Regions from separate parts of the Cupriavidus sp. H39 genome, predicted to be linked through region 1. Evidence: predicted binding sites of a transcription regulator. Region 1 holds the regulator's gene; each other region holds the start of a gene.
The links. Region 1 encodes sigma-54, which starts transcription at its own class of promoters, with help from an activator protein. Its sites were predicted from a motif close to TGGCANGNAANCTGCTTT; they were not measured.
Positions count from the first base shown of each region.

Region 2: ACOCMH_RS02365 (ATP-NAD kinase family protein) is a predicted target of sigma-54. The motif match lies at 2,354-2,371, and genes of this name have one in related genera.
Region 3: ACOCMH_RS23805 (isopenicillin N synthase family dioxygenase) is a predicted target of sigma-54. The motif match lies at 2,230-2,247, and genes of this name have one in related genera.
Region 4: ACOCMH_RS07680 (GTP cyclohydrolase II) is a predicted target of sigma-54. The motif match lies at 2,444-2,461, and genes of this name have one in related genera.

Region 1 covers NZ_CP189848.1:675,908-680,095, reverse strand. The annotation lists gene lptA (lipopolysaccharide transport periplasmic protein LptA) at 1-110, shown strand, start outside; gene lptB (LPS export ABC transporter ATP-binding protein) at 168-968, shown strand; gene ACOCMH_RS18600 (RNA polymerase factor sigma-54) at 1,090-2,568, shown strand; gene hpf (ribosome hibernation-promoting factor, HPF/YfiA family) at 2,617-2,967, shown strand; gene ACOCMH_RS18590 (PTS sugar transporter subunit IIA) at 3,320-3,775, shown strand; gene hprK (HPr(Ser) kinase/phosphatase) at 3,857-4,188, shown strand, end outside.
Region 2 covers NZ_CP189846.1:423,348-427,535, reverse strand. The annotation lists gene ACOCMH_RS02370 (sigma-54-dependent Fis family transcriptional regulator) at 36-2,048, shown strand; gene ACOCMH_RS02365 (ATP-NAD kinase family protein) at 2,409-3,476, shown strand; gene ACOCMH_RS02360 (thiamine pyrophosphate-dependent dehydrogenase E1 component subunit alpha) at 3,551-4,188, shown strand, end outside.
Region 3 covers NZ_CP189848.1:1,800,009-1,804,196, reverse strand. The annotation lists gene ACOCMH_RS23810 (PLP-dependent aminotransferase family protein) at 1-899, shown strand, start outside; gene ACOCMH_RS23805 (isopenicillin N synthase family dioxygenase) at 1,017-2,015, opposite strand; gene ACOCMH_RS23800 (ABC transporter substrate-binding protein) at 2,632-3,618, shown strand; gene ACOCMH_RS23795 (ABC transporter ATP-binding protein) at 3,664-4,188, shown strand, end outside.
Region 4 covers NZ_CP189846.1:1,605,543-1,609,730, forward strand. The annotation lists gene ACOCMH_RS07670 (MFS transporter) at 1-817, shown strand, start outside; gene ACOCMH_RS07675 (acyltransferase family protein) at 1,127-2,251, shown strand; gene ACOCMH_RS07680 (GTP cyclohydrolase II) at 2,519-3,757, shown strand; gene ACOCMH_RS07685 (URC4/urg3 family protein) at 3,754-4,188, shown strand, end outside.

The DNA of each region.
Region 1 (4,188 bases):
GGGTGCGCGCGGTGCTGTCGCCGCGCCAGGACCAGAAGTCCGGCACCGCGGGCGGCGGCGGCTCGCCGCTGGACCTGAAGCCCGCGCCCGCGCCCGCCAACAAACCCTGACGCCAGTCGCCGGCCCGCGCGCCGGCGACTGCCACGCCTGAACGCCTGACCGTACCCATGACCGATAACGCCACCCTCGCCGAGAAGCCTTCCGTCGCAGCCAACGCCGTCCTGCCCGGCGGCAGCACGCTGGTCGTGCGCCACCTGAAGAAGCGCTATGGCTCGCGCACGGTTGTCAAGGACGTCTCGCTCGACGTGAAGAGCGGCGAGGTGGTCGGCCTGCTCGGCCCCAACGGCGCCGGCAAGACCACGTCGTTCTACATGATCGTCGGCCTGGTGGCCCTGGACGAAGGCGACATCGTGCTCGACGGCGACCACATCAGCGGCCTGCCGATCCACGAGCGCGCGCGCATGGGGCTGTCGTACCTGCCGCAGGAAGCCTCGGTGTTCCGCAAGCTCAATGTCGAGGAAAATATCCGCGCGGTGCTGGAGCTGCAGCAGGACCAGGGCAAGCCGCTGGCCAAGGCCGAGATCGAGCGCCGCCTGGATTCCCTGCTCGACGACCTGCAGATCGCCCACCTGCGCAACAACCCGGCACTGTCGCTGTCCGGCGGCGAGCGCCGCCGCGTGGAAATCGCGCGCGCACTGGCGTCATCGCCGCGCTTTATCCTGCTGGACGAACCCTTCGCCGGCGTGGACCCGATTGCCGTGGGCGAGATCCAGCGCATCGTCAGCTTCCTCAAGGCGCGCAATATCGGCGTGCTGATCACCGACCACAACGTGCGCGAGACGCTCGGCATCTGCGATCACGCCTACATCATCAGCGAAGGCACGGTGCTGGCTTCGGGCCAGCCGGAAGACATCATTGCCAATGACGCCGTGCGGCGCGTCTACCTGGGCGAGAACTTCCGCATGTGACAAGGCGGCCGCCCCGTGCGGGCGGCCATGGCGGCACGGCAGAGAGCCAGCGGCGATCACGGCGCATCAGCGATAGCAATTTCCGTTCCAACATCGGAAAGATGCGCATAAAATAGGTCGCATGAAACCGTCGCTACAGCTTCGCCTCTCCCAGCACCTGGCACTGACTCCGCAGCTGCAACAGTCGATCCGGCTGCTGCAGCTTTCCACGCTCGAACTGCAGCAGGAAGTCGAACAGGCGCTGACAGAAAACCCGCTGCTTGAACGGGAGAACGACTGGATCGAAAGCCCGCTGCGCGTGGCGGCCGATGGCTCGGTCAACTTACAGAGCGCCCCCGCGCCCGCCCCGGCCGAGCCCCAGGGCAATGGCGACGCGCGCGCCGACGGCGCCGCCGATGACAGCTACGGCGACAACAGCAGCGGTGACGACTACAGCAACGGCGACTGGAGCCTGGACGACTTCGCCCGGCGCCCGCAAGGCGACGAGGACGAAAAGACGCCGATGCAGCTGCGCGATGCCGAGCCCACGCTGCGCGAATACCTGATGGAGCAGCTGACGCCGCTGAAGATCTCGGCGCGCGACAAGGGTCTCGCCATCTTCCTGATCGAATCCCTCGATGACGATGGCTACCTGAGCGCCTCGCTCGAAGAGATCTGCGCGGAACTGCCCGAAGAGCTCGAGTTCGACCCCGACGAAGTCCACGCCATCCTGACGCTGCTGCAGAGCTTCGATCCGCCCGGCGTGGGCGCGCGCAATGCCGCCGAATGCCTGGCGCTGCAATTGCGCCGCCTGACCCACCCGCAACGCGAACTGGCGCTGACCATCGTTACCCATCACCTGGAACTGCTTGCGGTACGCGACTACACGCGGCTGAAGAAGGCACTGCAGGTCGATGAAGTCGCACTGAAGGCCGCGCACGACCTGATCCGCTCGCTGGCCCCTTACCCGGGCCACGCTTACAGCCGCCCCGAAGCCGATTTCGTGGTGCCCGACGTGTTCGTGCGCAAAGGCAGCGGCGGCTGGATCGCGCAGCTCAATCCCGATGTGATGCCGAGGCTGCGCATCAACGATATGTACGCGCAGATCCTGCGCGGCGCCAAGGGCGAAACCGGCACCGCGGGGCTGCAGCAGAAGCTGCAGGAGGCGCGCTGGCTGATCAAGAACATCCAGCAAAGGTTCGACACCATCCTGCGTGTCTCGCAGGCCATTGTCGAGCGTCAAAAGAACTTTTTCACCCACGGTGAAATCGCCATGCGCCCCTTGGTTTTGCGGGAGATTGCCGATACACTGGGTTTACATGAGTCAACCATCTCCCGGGTGACGACCAATAAATACATGGCTACGCCGATGGGTACTTTCGAATTGAAGTACTTCTTCGGTAGCCACGTGTCCACCGAAACCGGTGGCGCGGCTTCATCAACGGCCATCCGCGCCTTGATCAAGCAACTGATAGGAGCCGAAGACCCGAGGAATCCCCTTTCCGACAGTCGCATCGCCGAACTGCTGGGTGAGCAAGGCTTCGTTGTCGCACGACGCACCGTTGCCAAATATCGCGAAGCCCTCAAGATCCCCGCAGTGAATCTCCGCAAGTCTTTGTAGCCGAGCCCACCGCCTGCCTGGTGAGGCTCTTTCAGAAGGAGAAGCGCTATGAACTTCAAGATCAGTGGACACCACCTGGACATCACGCCCCCTCTGCGTGAGTACGTGGAAACGAAGCTGGAGCGAATCGTCAGGCATTTCGATCAAGTCATTGGCGTTAGCGTGCTGCTCTCTGTCGACAATCACAAGGAAAAGGACCGGCGCCAGTACGCGGAAATCAATCTGCATCTAAAGGGCAAGGACATCTTTGTCGAGGCGCATCACGAAGACCTGTATGCGGCGATCGACGCACTCGTCGACAAGCTGGACCGTCAGGTGATCCGCTACAAGGATCGCGTGCAAGGCCACGACCGCGAAGCGGTCAAGTACCAGATGGCCGCCGCGCAAATGCAGCAGTAACCGTGCCCGGCAGCCCGAAACGGGCTGCTGAACCAGGATTCCACAGGCAAGCCGCGCCGCGAAGCGCGGCTTTTTTGCGCCCGGGCGCCGGCTCGGCTGTGGCAGCGGAGCCAACCCTGTCACGCATAGGAACCCGAGGTGTTCGCAAGCGCAGCGTCAAGGTGTATGCTGCGCCATACAAAGAGAGAGAGAAAATCGTGGCCGCGCCTGCTCCCGCTGCGCTGCACAATGCGAGCCTAACCGCTGCTCTATAATGGGCCGGACGCCTCCCAGCCGCGCCGGCAGCGGCCAGGGAGCCAGCCGCTGCCCGGCGGAACGGTCCGCCCGCTAACTGAAATCCTGCGCATCGCCCATGAATCGTTTGGCCAAATTGCTGCCACCCGGCAACATCACCCTCGACGTCAGCGTCACCAGCAAGAAGCGTGTGTTCGAGCAGGCCGGGCTCCTCTTCGAGAACAATCATGGCGTGGCGCGCGCCATCGTGACCGATAACCTGTTCGCGCGCGAGTCGCTGGGCTCGACCGGACTCGGCGCCGGCGTGGCGATTCCGCACGGGCGCATCAAGGGCCTCAAGCAGCCCCTGGCCGCCTTCATGCGCCTGGCCGAGCCGATTCCGTTCGAATCGCCGGACGGCAAGCCGGTTTCGCTGCTGATCTTCCTGCTGGTGCCGGAACAGGCCACGCAGCAGCACCTGGAAATCCTGTCCGAGATCGCACAACTGCTGTCGGATCGCGACATGCGCGAGGGCCTGGCGACCCTGCCCACGCCCGATGCCGTGCACGAACTGCTGATTGCATGGCATCCCTGATCCACTGATTCCCCAGAGCGGGCCGGCACCAGACCGGGCAGGCGCCACGCGCTTCGCAGTCCGCCTTACCAGTCAACCCGCATGGAACTCACCGGCGTCACCTCCCAGTCTATCTTCGACGACAACGCAGCCGACCTCAAACTCTCGTGGGTCGCCGGCCTGGAAGGCGCGGACCGCGCCTTTGACGTGGAATTCGCCCGCGAAGCAACCTCCGCCGCCGACCTGGTGGGCCACCTCAACCTGATCCACCCGAACCGGATCCAGGTTCTTGGCAAACCCGAGATCACGTACTACCAGCGGCTGGACGACGAGACCCGCAAGCGCCAGATGGGCGAGCTGATCCTGCTGGAGCCGCCCTTCCTGGTGATCGCCGACGGCATGGAGCCGCCTCCGGACCTGGAACTGCGCTGCAC
Region 2 (4,188 bases), on a different replicon from region 1:
CGTGGCCACGAGGGCAGCGACGACAGGAGACAGCGATGGACCTGCGGCAACGCGAGCACATCGAGACGGTGGTCCAGGCCACCGCCTACCTATCCCCGCCAGCCTTGCTCGCGGACCGCATCGCGCATGACGCGATCATCCAGAACTCGTGGCGGCGCTGCGTGCACCAGTACGGGCTCGATCCCTCGCGCATGCAGGAGGCGCGCATCCTGCCGCAGACCCGCCTGCGCGAACACCAGGAACGCATCGACGACTTCGCCCGCATCGCGCGCCACGGCCTGCAGAGCCTGCACGCCCAGGTGGCGGCGCTGGGCTATGTGGTGCTGCTGACCGATGCGCAGGGCGTGACGGTCGACTATATCGGCGATACCCACAGCGATGCCGCGCTGCGGCACGCCGGCCTCTATCTCGGCGCGGAATGGAGCGAGAGCGGCGCGGGTACCTGCGCGGTCGGCACCGCGCTGGTCACCGGGCAGGCGCTGACCGTGCACCAGGCTGACCATTTCGATGCCACCCATATCCCGCTGACCTGCACCGCCGCGCCGCTGTTCGACACGCACGGCAACCTGCACGCCATCCTCGACATCTCGGCGCTGGTCTCGCCGCAAGCCAAGGACAGCCAGGGCCTGGCGCTGCAGATGGTGCGCATTTACGCCGCGCATATCGAGAACGCTAACTTCCTGCGCGCGCACCGGCGCGACTGGATCCTGAAGCTGAACGTCGCGCCCGAGTTCGTCGACGTCAATCCGGAATACCTGCTGGCGCTCGACGATGCCGGCCGTATCGTCGGCCATAACCATCGTGCCCGCCTGATGCTGGAGACCGAACTGGGCGGCATGCCGGGCGCCACCGTGCTCGGCCAGCCGTTCGAGGCGTTGTTCGCCGCGCGCCTCGAAGACCTGGGCCGCTATGTCTACTCGCGCCCCAGCGAGCAGCGCCTGGTGGCGCTCAACCGCAGCGGCGGCCTGCTGTACCTGAGCGTGATGCCGCCCGCGCTGGGCTGGCAAGCGCCCGCGGCGCAGGCGCCGGTTGCGATGCCGGCACCGCTGGCGGCGCTCAGTGGCGGCGATGCCGCGCTGGCGCAACAGCTGGAGCGCGCCGCGCGCCTGGTCGATTCACCGATCCACCTGCTGATCCACGGCGAAACCGGCAGCGGCAAGGAATTTTTCGCCAAGGCCCTGCACCAGGCCAGCGCGCGCCGCGCCGGGCCTTTCGTTGCGGTGAACTGCGCGGCGATTCCCGAGACGCTGATCGAGAGCGAGCTGTTCGGCCACCTGCCCAACAGCTTCTCCGGCGCCGGCTCGCGCGGCAAGCGCGGGCTGATCCAGGAGGCCGACGGCGGCACGCTGTTCCTCGATGAAATCGGCGACATGCCGCGCGAGCTGCAGTCGCGGCTGCTGCGCGTGCTGGCCGAGGGCGAGGTGCTGCCGGTGGGCGCTGCGCGGCCCGTACCGGTGCGGCTGCGCGTGATCTCGGCCACGCACCATCGCCTCGAGCAGCTGGTGACCGAGGGCCGCTTCCGCGAGGATCTCTACTACCGGCTGAACGGTGCGCGCTTCGAGCTGCCGCCGCTGCGCGCCCGCACCGACCTGGACTGGCTGGTGCGCAAGCTGCTGCAGGAAGGCGCGGGCGAGCCGGTGACGCTGTCGCCGGCGGCGAGCGAGCGGCTGCGCCGCCACCGCTGGCCGGGCAACCTGCGCGAGCTGCGCAATGTGCTGGAGTACGCGCGCGCGGTCTGCAGCGGCGGCTATATCGACGTGCATGACCTGCCCGACGCGGTGGCCGGCACCGCCATCCCGGCTGCTGCCGCCCCGGCCGCGGTGGCCGCCCCGGCCGTACCCGCCGCGAACCACGATACCGCCGCCCCGTTCGATCCGCACCAGCTGCCCCCCGAGGGCATGCTGCTGATGCAGTACCTGCGCGCGTCGGGCTGGAACCTGAGCGCGGTCGCGCGCCAGATCGGCATCAGCCGCATGACGCTGTACCGGCGCATGGAGCGCTATGGCATCCAGTCGCCTAACCGGCGCGACGGCGACGCGCAGTCGTAGCGCCACGCAGCCTGCAGCAGGCCGGCAGAGCCAGCGCTTGGGCCGACCGTACCCGTTTCTGCGAAGGTGCCGGGCACTCTCGCATCTCGCTGTTTCGAGCCGCGTCGGCTTCGCCCGCGTGCGAAGACACCGGTCATGAGACGTTACGCGTGTCCAGCCCGTACACCTGTACTGTGACACCTGTCTCGCCATGGCGGCCGCTCTGGCCGTTCTTTTGGCGCAAGCGGTAGCGGTTCTTGCGGGTTATCCCTGAAGTCCGGGCCACGCAATGCCCGATTTCGGCCATCGCGATGCTGTCCGGCCACTGGCACACCCATTGCAATAAGCCTGTCACGACAATGACAACACAGGAGACAGGCAATGGGGCAGCCAAGGTCCGCCGACGCGCCGCTGGTCGGCATCATCGCCAATCCGATCTCGGCGCGCGACATCCGCCGCGTGATCGCCAACGCCAACAGCCTGCAGCTGTCCGACCGCGTCAATATCGTGCTGCGCCTGCTCGCCGCGCTGTCGTCCTGCGGCGTGCGGCGCGTGCTGATGATGCCCGACCGCGAAGGGCTGCGGGTCATGCTGGCGCGGCACCTGGCACGCCGGCAGGGACCGGATGCCGGCTTGCCCGAGGTCGACTATGTCGACATGCCGGTGGCCTCGCGCGTCGACGACACGCTGCATGCCGCGCGCTGCATGGCCGATGCGGGCGTGGCCGCCATCATCGTGCTGGGCGGCGATGGCACCCACCGCGCGGTGGTGCGCGAGTGCGGCGCGGTGCCGATCGCCGGCCTGTCGACCGGCACCAACAATGCCTACCCCGAGATGCGCGAGCCCACCATCACCGGGCTGGCCACCGGCCTCTATGCCACCGGCCGCATTCCCGCCAGCCAGGCGCTGGCCTCGAACAAGCGCCTGGACATCGTCATCCGCGACGGCAACGGCGGCTTTCGCCGCGACATCGCGCTGGTCGATGCGGTGATCTCGCATGAACACTTCATCGGCGCGCGCGCGCTGTGGAAGACCGACACGCTGGCCGCGGTCTACGTGTCCTTTGCCGACCCCGAGGCGATCGGACTGTCGTCCATCGCCGGCTTGCTGGAGCCGGTGGGACGGCGGGAAGCCGGCGGCCTCGCGATCGAACTGGCCGCGCCGGGCGCGGGCGAATTCGACCTGCGCGCGCCGATCGCGCCGGGCCTGATGTGCACCGTGCCGGTGGCCGGCTGGCAGCGGCTTCAGCATGGCCGACCCCATCGCGTGCGCCAGCGCAGCGGCATCGTCGCGCTCGACGGCGAGCGCGAGCTGACCTTCGGCCCGGACGACGAAGTCACTGTCACGCTGCACGACCACGCCTTCCGCAGTATCGACGTCGCTGCCTGCATGCGCCACGCGGCGCGCCAACAGCTGATGCGCAGCGCGCCGCAACACGTCTTTGCCTGATCCCGCGCGGGCCTCGGCCCGCAACATGCCCCGCTTTTCTTGAAGTGCAACACCTGAAAACGAAGGAGACAGACATGACAGCCAGAGCTTCGCAAGACCCGGCGCAACCTCGCGGCGCGTTGCCGCTCGACAAGGAGACGCTGCTGACGGTGTACCGCCGGATGCGCACCATCCGCGATTTCGAGGAACGCCTGCACGTGGACTTCGCGCGCGGCGACATCCCCGGCTTCGTCCACCTGTACGCGGGCGAGGAAGCCGCGGGCGTCGGCATCCTGCACCACCTGCACGACGGCGACCGCATCGCCAGCACGCACCGCGGCCATGGCCACTGCATTGCCAAGGGTGTCGACCCGGTGGCGATGATGAAGGAGATCTACGGCAAGAAGGGCGGTTCGTGCAACGGCAAGGGCGGCTCGATGCATATCGCCGACCTGTCCAAGGGCATGATGGGCGCCAACGGCATCCTCGGCGCGGGCGCGCCGCTGATCTGCGGCGCCGCGCTGGCGGCCAAGTTCCGCGGCAAGGGCGAGGTCGGCATTACCTTCTGCGGCGACGGCGCCTCCAACCAGGGCACCTTCCTCGAAAGCCTGAACCTGGCGGCCGTATGGAACCTGCCGGTGATCTTCGTCATCGAGAACAACGGCTACGCCGAATCGACCTCGCGCGACTATGGCACCGCGGTGGACAGCTACGTCGACCGCGCCGCCGGCTT
Region 3 (4,188 bases), 1.1 Mb from region 1:
ATCCGTCGCATCTGGTGTTGACGAGTAATGCCCGCCAGGCCATTTCCCTGGCCTTCGAGCTTGCCTGTGGCCCGCAAGGGGTGATCCTGACAGAACGGATCACCTATTCCGGTGCCATCGCGCTGGCCCGGCGCAAAGGTTATCGGATGCTGGGCATCGATATCGATGCGGAAGGGATGGTGCCGGAAACGCTTGCCAGCGCCCTCGATGGCATCGCTTCGCCCGGGAACCGGGCCGTCTATCTCACACCGACGCTCCATAACCCGACGACTGCCACGATGGGAACTGCGCGAAGGCAGGCAATCGTCGATATCTGCCGGCAGGCGGGTGCCTGGATCATCGAGGACGGCGTCTATGCGCTGAGCCCCTCCTCTGCCCCTGCACTCGCGACCTTGGCGCCCGAGATCGTGTTCCACGTCAATGGACTGTCGAAGTCCCTCGGCCCCGGATTGAGAGTCGGCATGCTCGCGCTACCGGCTGGAATGAACGCGGCTGCCGAAGAAGTCCTGCAAGATTTACCCATGGCCCCCTCGCCATTATCCTGTGCCGTAGTGGAAGAATGGTTATCCAGCGGCGTGGTTGAGCCGATCCAGCAGGATCTGCTTCATGAGGCGCGACGCAGATCGGACCTGGCCGTCTCGCTACTCGGCACCAGCGCACTTGTCTCGCATCCCGATGCCTATCACGTGTGGCTACCGATGCCGCGCGACGCCGCCAATCGTTTCGCGACAGCCGCTGCCTCCTTGGGCATCAGGGTGACGCCACCAGACGCCGTGATGGTCGACGGCGATGATCAGAGGGGCGGAATCCGTCTTTGTCTTGGTGGACCTTCCTTCGAGGATCTGACGGAAGGACTCACCCTATTGGCAAGGCTTCTCACGGCTTGTCGGCCAGAATGATATGGCCGACGACAAGTGCTCGATGTGCAGCCGTTTGGCGGTGCCCAGGGAAATGACGCATTGCCAATGCATGTCCCTGGCCGGCGCCGCCTCCAAGCATTGGGGCTGCCCGGATCCTTACATCGTCGGCTCGAAGTTGGCGGATACCCGCTGGCGCAGATAATCCTCCGCGCTGATCGGCGCGTACTTGCCGGACGGGCTTTCGATCATCACGTCGCGGTTGGCCTGGCAAAAGAACGCCAGACTGTAGCGCGAGCCCTGGTATTCGTGCGGCTGTGGGTTGCGCACGCGGTGGAAATTGGAGGGCAACCGGTCATCGCTCCAGCGCATCAGCATGTCCCCAATATTGCAGGTGATGATGTCATCCGCCGGCTCGATGCTGGTCCATTCCTGGCCCTCCATCTCCTTGCCCGGACACAGTTGCAGGCCGCCCTGGCCCGCGCGCTGGAATAGCAGCGTCAGGCAGTCGAAATCCGTATGTGCGCCAGCGCGCCACAGTCCGGAGGGCACCGAGGGGTCGCTTGGGAAGTAGTGCAGCAGGCGCAGCGTGCTCTGGTAGGTGGATCGGGACGGGTCGTGCGCGCGGGTGAAGAAGTCGCGAGCGAAGCCGAGCTTCTCGGCGAAGCAAGACAGCACGCGCATGCCGACCTGCCAGCATTGCGCCTCGAACGCCAGCATGACGGCGCGAAAAGCCGGCAACTCGTTTTCGGTCGGCCACAGCGGCGCCATGTGCGGCAGCGTGATCTGGTACGACTCCTTCTGGTCGTGTGTGCGCGTGGACGGGCGCACCTGTGCCTTGCTCTCCCAGCCGCTGTTCAGTGCCCGCTGCAAGGGGTACTGCGCTTTGACGGCTTCCGGCAGGGCGAAGAAGCGCCGCGCCATCTCGAACGCTCCCTGGACCTGCGCCAGGTCGATGCCGTGGTTGACGAGCTGGAAGAAACCGACATCGGTGGCGGCTGCCCACAGCGCTTCAGTGATCTGCGTGCGGCGCGCCTCGAAGTCGGACAGGTCGATACGGCGGACCTCACGCGCCTGGGTCTCCGAACCCTGCCCGCCCATGCAGGCTTCCTTGTCGAGTTCGGTCAGGGAGTAAGGAGAGGCCGTCAGCGTAATCATATGTGCTCCGTGCGAAAGAAGGTCGATGGGTGTCGGACCGGGAGCAACAGGCAACGCGCGGAAGCTCGAGCAAGCGATCCGGGCAGCAGTCTTGAAGCTCCAACGGCAAGCAAGCCAAGCCGTCGCGGCTCGACCAGTTCCGACTTCAAGAGCAATTCCCGGCCAGCCGGCACAACCTCCGCGACTGGTGAACGCTTCTACTCTCGCCAGCAACAGTGCAAAGTTCACGCCAGGCAGTGAGGTCCTCAGGTGAGGGCTAATTACCCGGTGGACGCACCAGCTTTAATCCCGCTGCACCCGCAACGGGCGGGACATGCACACCGATGGCGTGTCGGCACGAAGGGCACGGCACCCATATATGCCGCCGCGAATGGCATGGAAGTTGCTGAAGTACGAGCAAGAGTAGAAGCGTTCACTGTCGCGCCAGGAGCCGAACGGCTCCCGGATCACCAGCGCGAACAGCCGGAAATTGCTCTTGAAAGCCGCGCCTGTGTGTCCGGTAGTTCGGACCGAGGCCGTGCCTTCATGACGCATGCCCGGCATCCATTGAACCGCTTGGCTCTCATGACGGCTCGGACGCAGGCGTGTTGAACGACAGCTCAAACCGCGCCCCGCCATGACACCTCGCCTCTTGCTCCGCCGCCTGCTCGGGTTGGCAGCCATTGCCGCCACCTGCTGGTCCGCCAGCGCCTTGGCACTCGACAAGGTCGTTTTCCTCACCTCCTGGTACGCCCAGGCCGAACATGGCGGCTTCTACCAGGCCGTTGCCACCGGCCTCTACAAGAAATACGGCCTCGATGTGCAGATCCGCATGGGCGGGCCACAAGTCAACGGCATGCAGATCCTGAGCAGCGGCCAGGCAGACTTTCTCATGGGCTATGACCTGCAGGTGCTCAAGAGCGTCGAGCAGGGTGTGCCTGTCACCACGGTAGGCGCCTCAATGCAGACCGATCCCCAAGGCATGATGACGCATGAAGACGTGAAGAGCCTTGCGGACCTGAAGACGCGCACCATCCTGGTCTCCACCTCTGGACGCACGACCTGGTGGCCGTGGCTGCGGGGCAAATACAAGCTCGATGAATCTCAGTCGCGCGTCTACACGTTCAATCTGCAGCCGTTCTTTGCCGACCCCAATGCCGCGCAGCAGGCCTACGCGTCGTCGGAGCTGTTCAGCGCCGACAAGGCAGGCGTGAAGGCGCGCTTCTTCCTGTTTGCCGATGATGGCTACCCGCCCTACGGCACCACCATCGTGACGATGGACAAGACCGTCAGGGAAAAGCCGGATCTGATCGCCCGTTTCGTGCGTGCCTCGATGGAGGGCTGGAAGAGCTACCTGGCCGACCCCGCGCCCGCCAACGCGCTCATCAAGCGTGACAACCCGAACATGAAGGACGACCAGCTCGCCTATGGCCTGGACAAGCTCAAGCAGTTCCGCATGATCACCGGTGGGGACGCCGCCACGCAAGGCATTGGCGTGATGACCGACGCGCGCTGGCGCAAGACGCGTGATTTCATGGTCGAGGTCGGTCTGCTCAAGGCCGATCTGGACTGGAAGCGTGCCTACACCACGCAGTTCGTCAAGGACCTGAAGGTGATGCCATGAAGACCGCATCGCATGCCGAATCCGTGTTCTATTGGGGAGGCCGCCATGTCGCTCGTCTTTCGTAGCAGCAGCCGCGTTGCTGCCGTCCCGCCAGCGGGTGGCAGCCCGCTTCCGCTGGATGGCGCGCGTGCCGCCGATGCCCAGGCGTTGTTCGCCAACCAGGTCGAGAAGACGTATCCGAACGGCACCGTGGCCCTCGAGCGGGTCAGGCTGGCCATCCAGCCGGGCGAGTTCGTCTCGCTGCTCGGGCCGTCCGGCTGTGGCAAGAGCACGCTGCTCAAGCTGTTTGCCGGACTGGAACAACCGTCGGCCGGCCACGTGCGCTGGTGGGGCGGTCCTGCGCTCGCCGCGGGTATCGGCACGCCAGGGCGAACGCTCGCGATGGTATTCCAGGAGGCAACGTTGATGCCATGGGCGAGCGTGGCGGACAACGCGCGCCTGCCGCTCGACCTGGCCCGCATGCCGCGCGCGGAGGCCGACGAGCGCGTCCGGCGCGCCCTCGCGCTCGTCGGCCTTGGTCACTTCGGCAAAGCGTACCCGCGCGAGTTGTCCGGCGGCATGCAGATGCGC
Region 4 (4,188 bases), on a different replicon from region 1:
CGCGCTGAGCCGGATGACCGGCGCAGCGGAGCGCAGCCGTGCCCTGGGACTGGCGGGCGCCGTCGGCGGCATCGCGCAGTTTGCGCTGGTGCCGGGCGCGCAGGCGCTGGCGGCGCTGATACCGCTAGGGCTGCCGTTCCAGGACCGGGGCGCGCCGGAGCCACCCCCAGGCCACGACGCGGCGGGTCCGGCCGGGGGCCAACCATTGCGCGCCGCCGTGCGCGAGGCCTTCGGCCATTCCGGCTTCTGGCTGCTCAACCTGGGCTTTCTGGCATGCGGCTTCCAGCTCGCCTTCATCGCCAGCCACTTGCCGGCCTATCTGCTGGATCGCGGCATGCGTGCGGCCGACGGCATGGCGGCGCTCGCCATCATCGCGCTGGCCAATGTGGCTGGCGTCTATGTGTGCGGGCTGGTGGGCGGGCGCCACAGCAAGAAATACCTGCTCGCCGGCATCTACCTCGCGCGCACCGCGGCGATGGCGCTGTTCCTGCTGCTGCCGCTGAGCCGGGCGACGCTGTATGGCTTTTGCGCGGCGATGGGGTTCCTGTGGCTCGGCACGGTGCCGCTGACCAACGGGATCCTTGCCCAGGTGTTCGGCGTGCGCTATCTCTCCACGCTGTTCGGCTTCGTGTTCCTGGGCCACCAGCTAGGCTCGTTCCTTGGCGTGTGGCTGGGCGGGCTGGTGTTCGAACTCACGCGCTCCTACGACCTGGTCTGGTATGGCGCAATGGCGCTGGGCATGGTGGCCGCGGCGCTGCACTCTCCGATCGACGACCGCCAGATCGTCCGCACCGGCCTGGCGCCGGCACGGGCATGAGGCGGCCCGGCATGCCGCGGCCGGGCGCATGGCTGACGGTGCTCGCCCTCATCGCCCTCAGCGCCCTGTGCGCGGTCGCGCTGGCGGGATGGCTGGCTCCGGCCCATGCCCAGGCGTGGATAGCGCTTATGGCGTTGTGCCAATAATCCGCCACAGCCCGCCCGGCACGACCGTGCACCGCCTGGCGAACTCGCAACAAGGGCGGCCACTGTGTAACCAATCTGCAAAATGTAGGTATTGCGCTACATTGAGTGGCGGCGCAACGGGTAGAATCGCGCCTTCCGTGCCTTTTGCCCCGTCCCTATAACAATGAGCTCCCGCCCGTCGCGCCTGCCGTGCATCGACGCCCTGAAAGCCGTCAGTTCGCAACTGATCGTCCTGCATCACCTCGCCTTCTATGGACCGATGTCGGACGCCGCTTACCAGTTGGCGCCAGGGCTGGTGGACTGGCTGTATGACTACGCCCGCATCGCGGTGCAGGTGTTCCTGGTGATCAGCGGCTTCCTGGCGGCGCGCAGCCTGGCGCCCAACGGACGGCTGGAGACGCGCCAGCACCCGCTGGCGATGTTGTGGCGCCGCTACCAGAAGCTGGTGGTGCCATTCGCCGCGGCGATCCTGCTGAGCATTGCCGGTGCCGCGGTGGCCCGGCACTGGATGGCGCACGAGTCGATTCCCGCGTCGCCGACGCTGGGCCAGTTCCTCGCGCACCTGACGCTGCTCCATAACATCCTCGACGTTGACGCCTTGTCGGCCGGGGTCTGGTACGTGGCCATCGACCTGCAATTGTTCGCGCTGCTGCTGGGCACGCTGTGGGCCGCCCGCGCGGTGGCCCGGGGCCGGGCGCCAGCCGGCGTGGCCGTCAGCATCGGGCTGGTGGCCCTGGTGGCCATGGCCTCGCTGTTCTGGTTCAACCGTGATGCCGCGTGGGATATCTGGGCGGTGTACTTCTTCGGCGCCTATGGCATGGGCACGCTAGCCTACTGGGCGTCAGCGCCCGGGCGGCCGCTGCTGCCGCTGGTGCTGATCGGCACGGTGGCGCTGGCCGCGCTGATGCTGGACTTCCGGCTGCGTATTGCCGTAGCGCTGGCCACCGCCCTGCTACTGGCGCTGGCGCGCCGCGGCGAATGGCTGGAACGCTGGCCCCGGGCGCGCGTGGTGGGCTACCTCGGGCGGATTTCCTATTCCGTGTTCCTGGTCCATTTCCCGGTGTGCCTGGTGGTCAATGCGCTGGTGTCGCATCTCGCACCGGGCCAGCCGGTGCTGAATGCACTGGGCATGGCAGCGGCGTGGGGGCTCAGCAATGTGACGGGCGCCTTGTTCTACCGCTATGTGGAAAGCGCGCAGCCGCTCGCTATCCTGCGCGCGGTGCTGGGTGGGCGCGGGGATGCGGCAGGCAACTCGGGCTCCGGGTCCGCGAGCCGCCCAACCATGTAACCCTTGCAAGCATCGCCGCGCGACACTACCGAGATCGTCCGCGCGGTACGTGGCCGCGCCTGGCGTGCGGCTGGTGCATGCGTGCCGCCAGCGTGGTGCCGCCGGCACGAAGGCCGTGCATGGCTGCCATACGTACTTGCGTTGGACGCCACACACACTGGCGCAACACTGGCGTAAACGGGCATTGGGCGATGGCACAAAGGTTGCCTAGTATGGAATCGTAAACCTGACCGACTGGTCAGGATTCCATCGGGAACCGAGGGTGCCATGTCCGACCATATCGTCCTGACTTCGCATGCGCGCCGCGACAAGCCGGCCGAGCCGATCCACTGGGGCGCCCCGACGGCCGCGCAGCGTGGACCGGTCATCGCCAGCCTGGGCAACCCGGCGCAGCGCAATGTGATCGGCACCCATGCCGGCGCGTATGCCATCTACCGGGCCCTCGCGGTAGCGTCCGGTACGCTGCAGCGCGACCATCGCCCCGACCTGACCGACACCGCGCCCGCCGAAGCCATCGGCCCACATCCACAGTGGGGCGATCCGGACAAGATCGTCTCGCTCGATCCCTGGGGGCACCTGGTTTCCAGCGTCTTTGCCGAGCGCATCGCCGCCGGCGTCGATATCCGCCCGACCATCGCCGTGACCCGTGCGCACATCAATATGCCGGAGCTGGTCTCGGCCATCGCCGCGGGCCGGCTCAAGCCTGACGGCAACCTGTTGCATGCCAATGGCGACGTGCGGGTGACCAAGGCGGCAGTCGACCCGGTGTGGTACCTGCCCGGCATGGCGGCCCGTTTCGGCATCAAGGAAAGCGTGCTGCGCCGCAGCCTGTTCGAGCAGACTGGCGGCATGTTCCCGGAACTGGTGACGCGGCCGGACCTGAAGGTGTTCTTGCCGCCGATCGGCGGCATGACGCTGTACTTCTTCGGCGATGTCAGCCAGCTGGGCCAGCCCGAGACCCGCGTGGCCTGCCGCGTGCACGATGAATGCAACGGATCGGATGTGTTCGGGTCAGACATCTGTACCTGCCGGCCGTATCTGGCACACGGCATCGAAGTGTGCATCGAGATGGCGCAGCAGGGCGGTGTCGGGCTGGTGGTCTACAACCGCAAGGAGGGCCGCGCGCTGGGCGAGGTGACCAAGTTCCTGGTCTACAACGCGCGCAAGCGCCAGGTTGGCGGCGACCGTGCCGAGACTTATTTTGCCCGTACCGAATGCGTGGCGGGCGTGCAGGACATGCGTTTCCAGGAGCTGATGCCGGATGTGTTCCATTGGCTGGGCATCCGCCGCATCGACCGCTGGGCGTCGATGAGCAACATGAAGCATGGCGCGCTGGTGGCGCAGGGCATCGAGGTGGTCGAGCAGGTGGCGATCCCCGAGGCCTTGATCCCCGCCGACGCCCGTGTCGAGATCGACGCCAAGGTGGCCGCCGGCTACTTCACGCACTACACGCCGCCGGATGCCAACGAACTGGCCCTGGCAAAGGGCAGGGGGTTGAACGAATGACGATGTATCCCGAGGACGGCAGTGCCGGCAACGAGCGCCATGGCAACGGCTGGCTGAACCCGGTGCCGGCAGGGCATCCCGCTGCGGCGCTGCTGTGCGCCGAGGCGGTGCGCACCCATTGCGCGGCGGTCACCGAACACGTGGCCAGCGGCGCATCCGAACTCTTTACCTGGCATCCGGACCGCGTGCATGCGATTGCCGATTACGTCGCCAGCACCATCCGGCAGCGCTACCCGGACCTGCAAGTGCCCTATCACAGCCGCTGGCGCCATTTTGAAGGCGGCGGCGCCGACCAGCGCGCTGACCGCTGGCAGGTGCTGTGCGAGCGCGCCGGGCTGAGCGGGCCCGAACACCGCGAGGAGCGCGCCCGCATCGGCATCGACCTGGTGATCCCCAGCGTACTGCTGGACGCGGGCGCCGGCCCGGAGTGG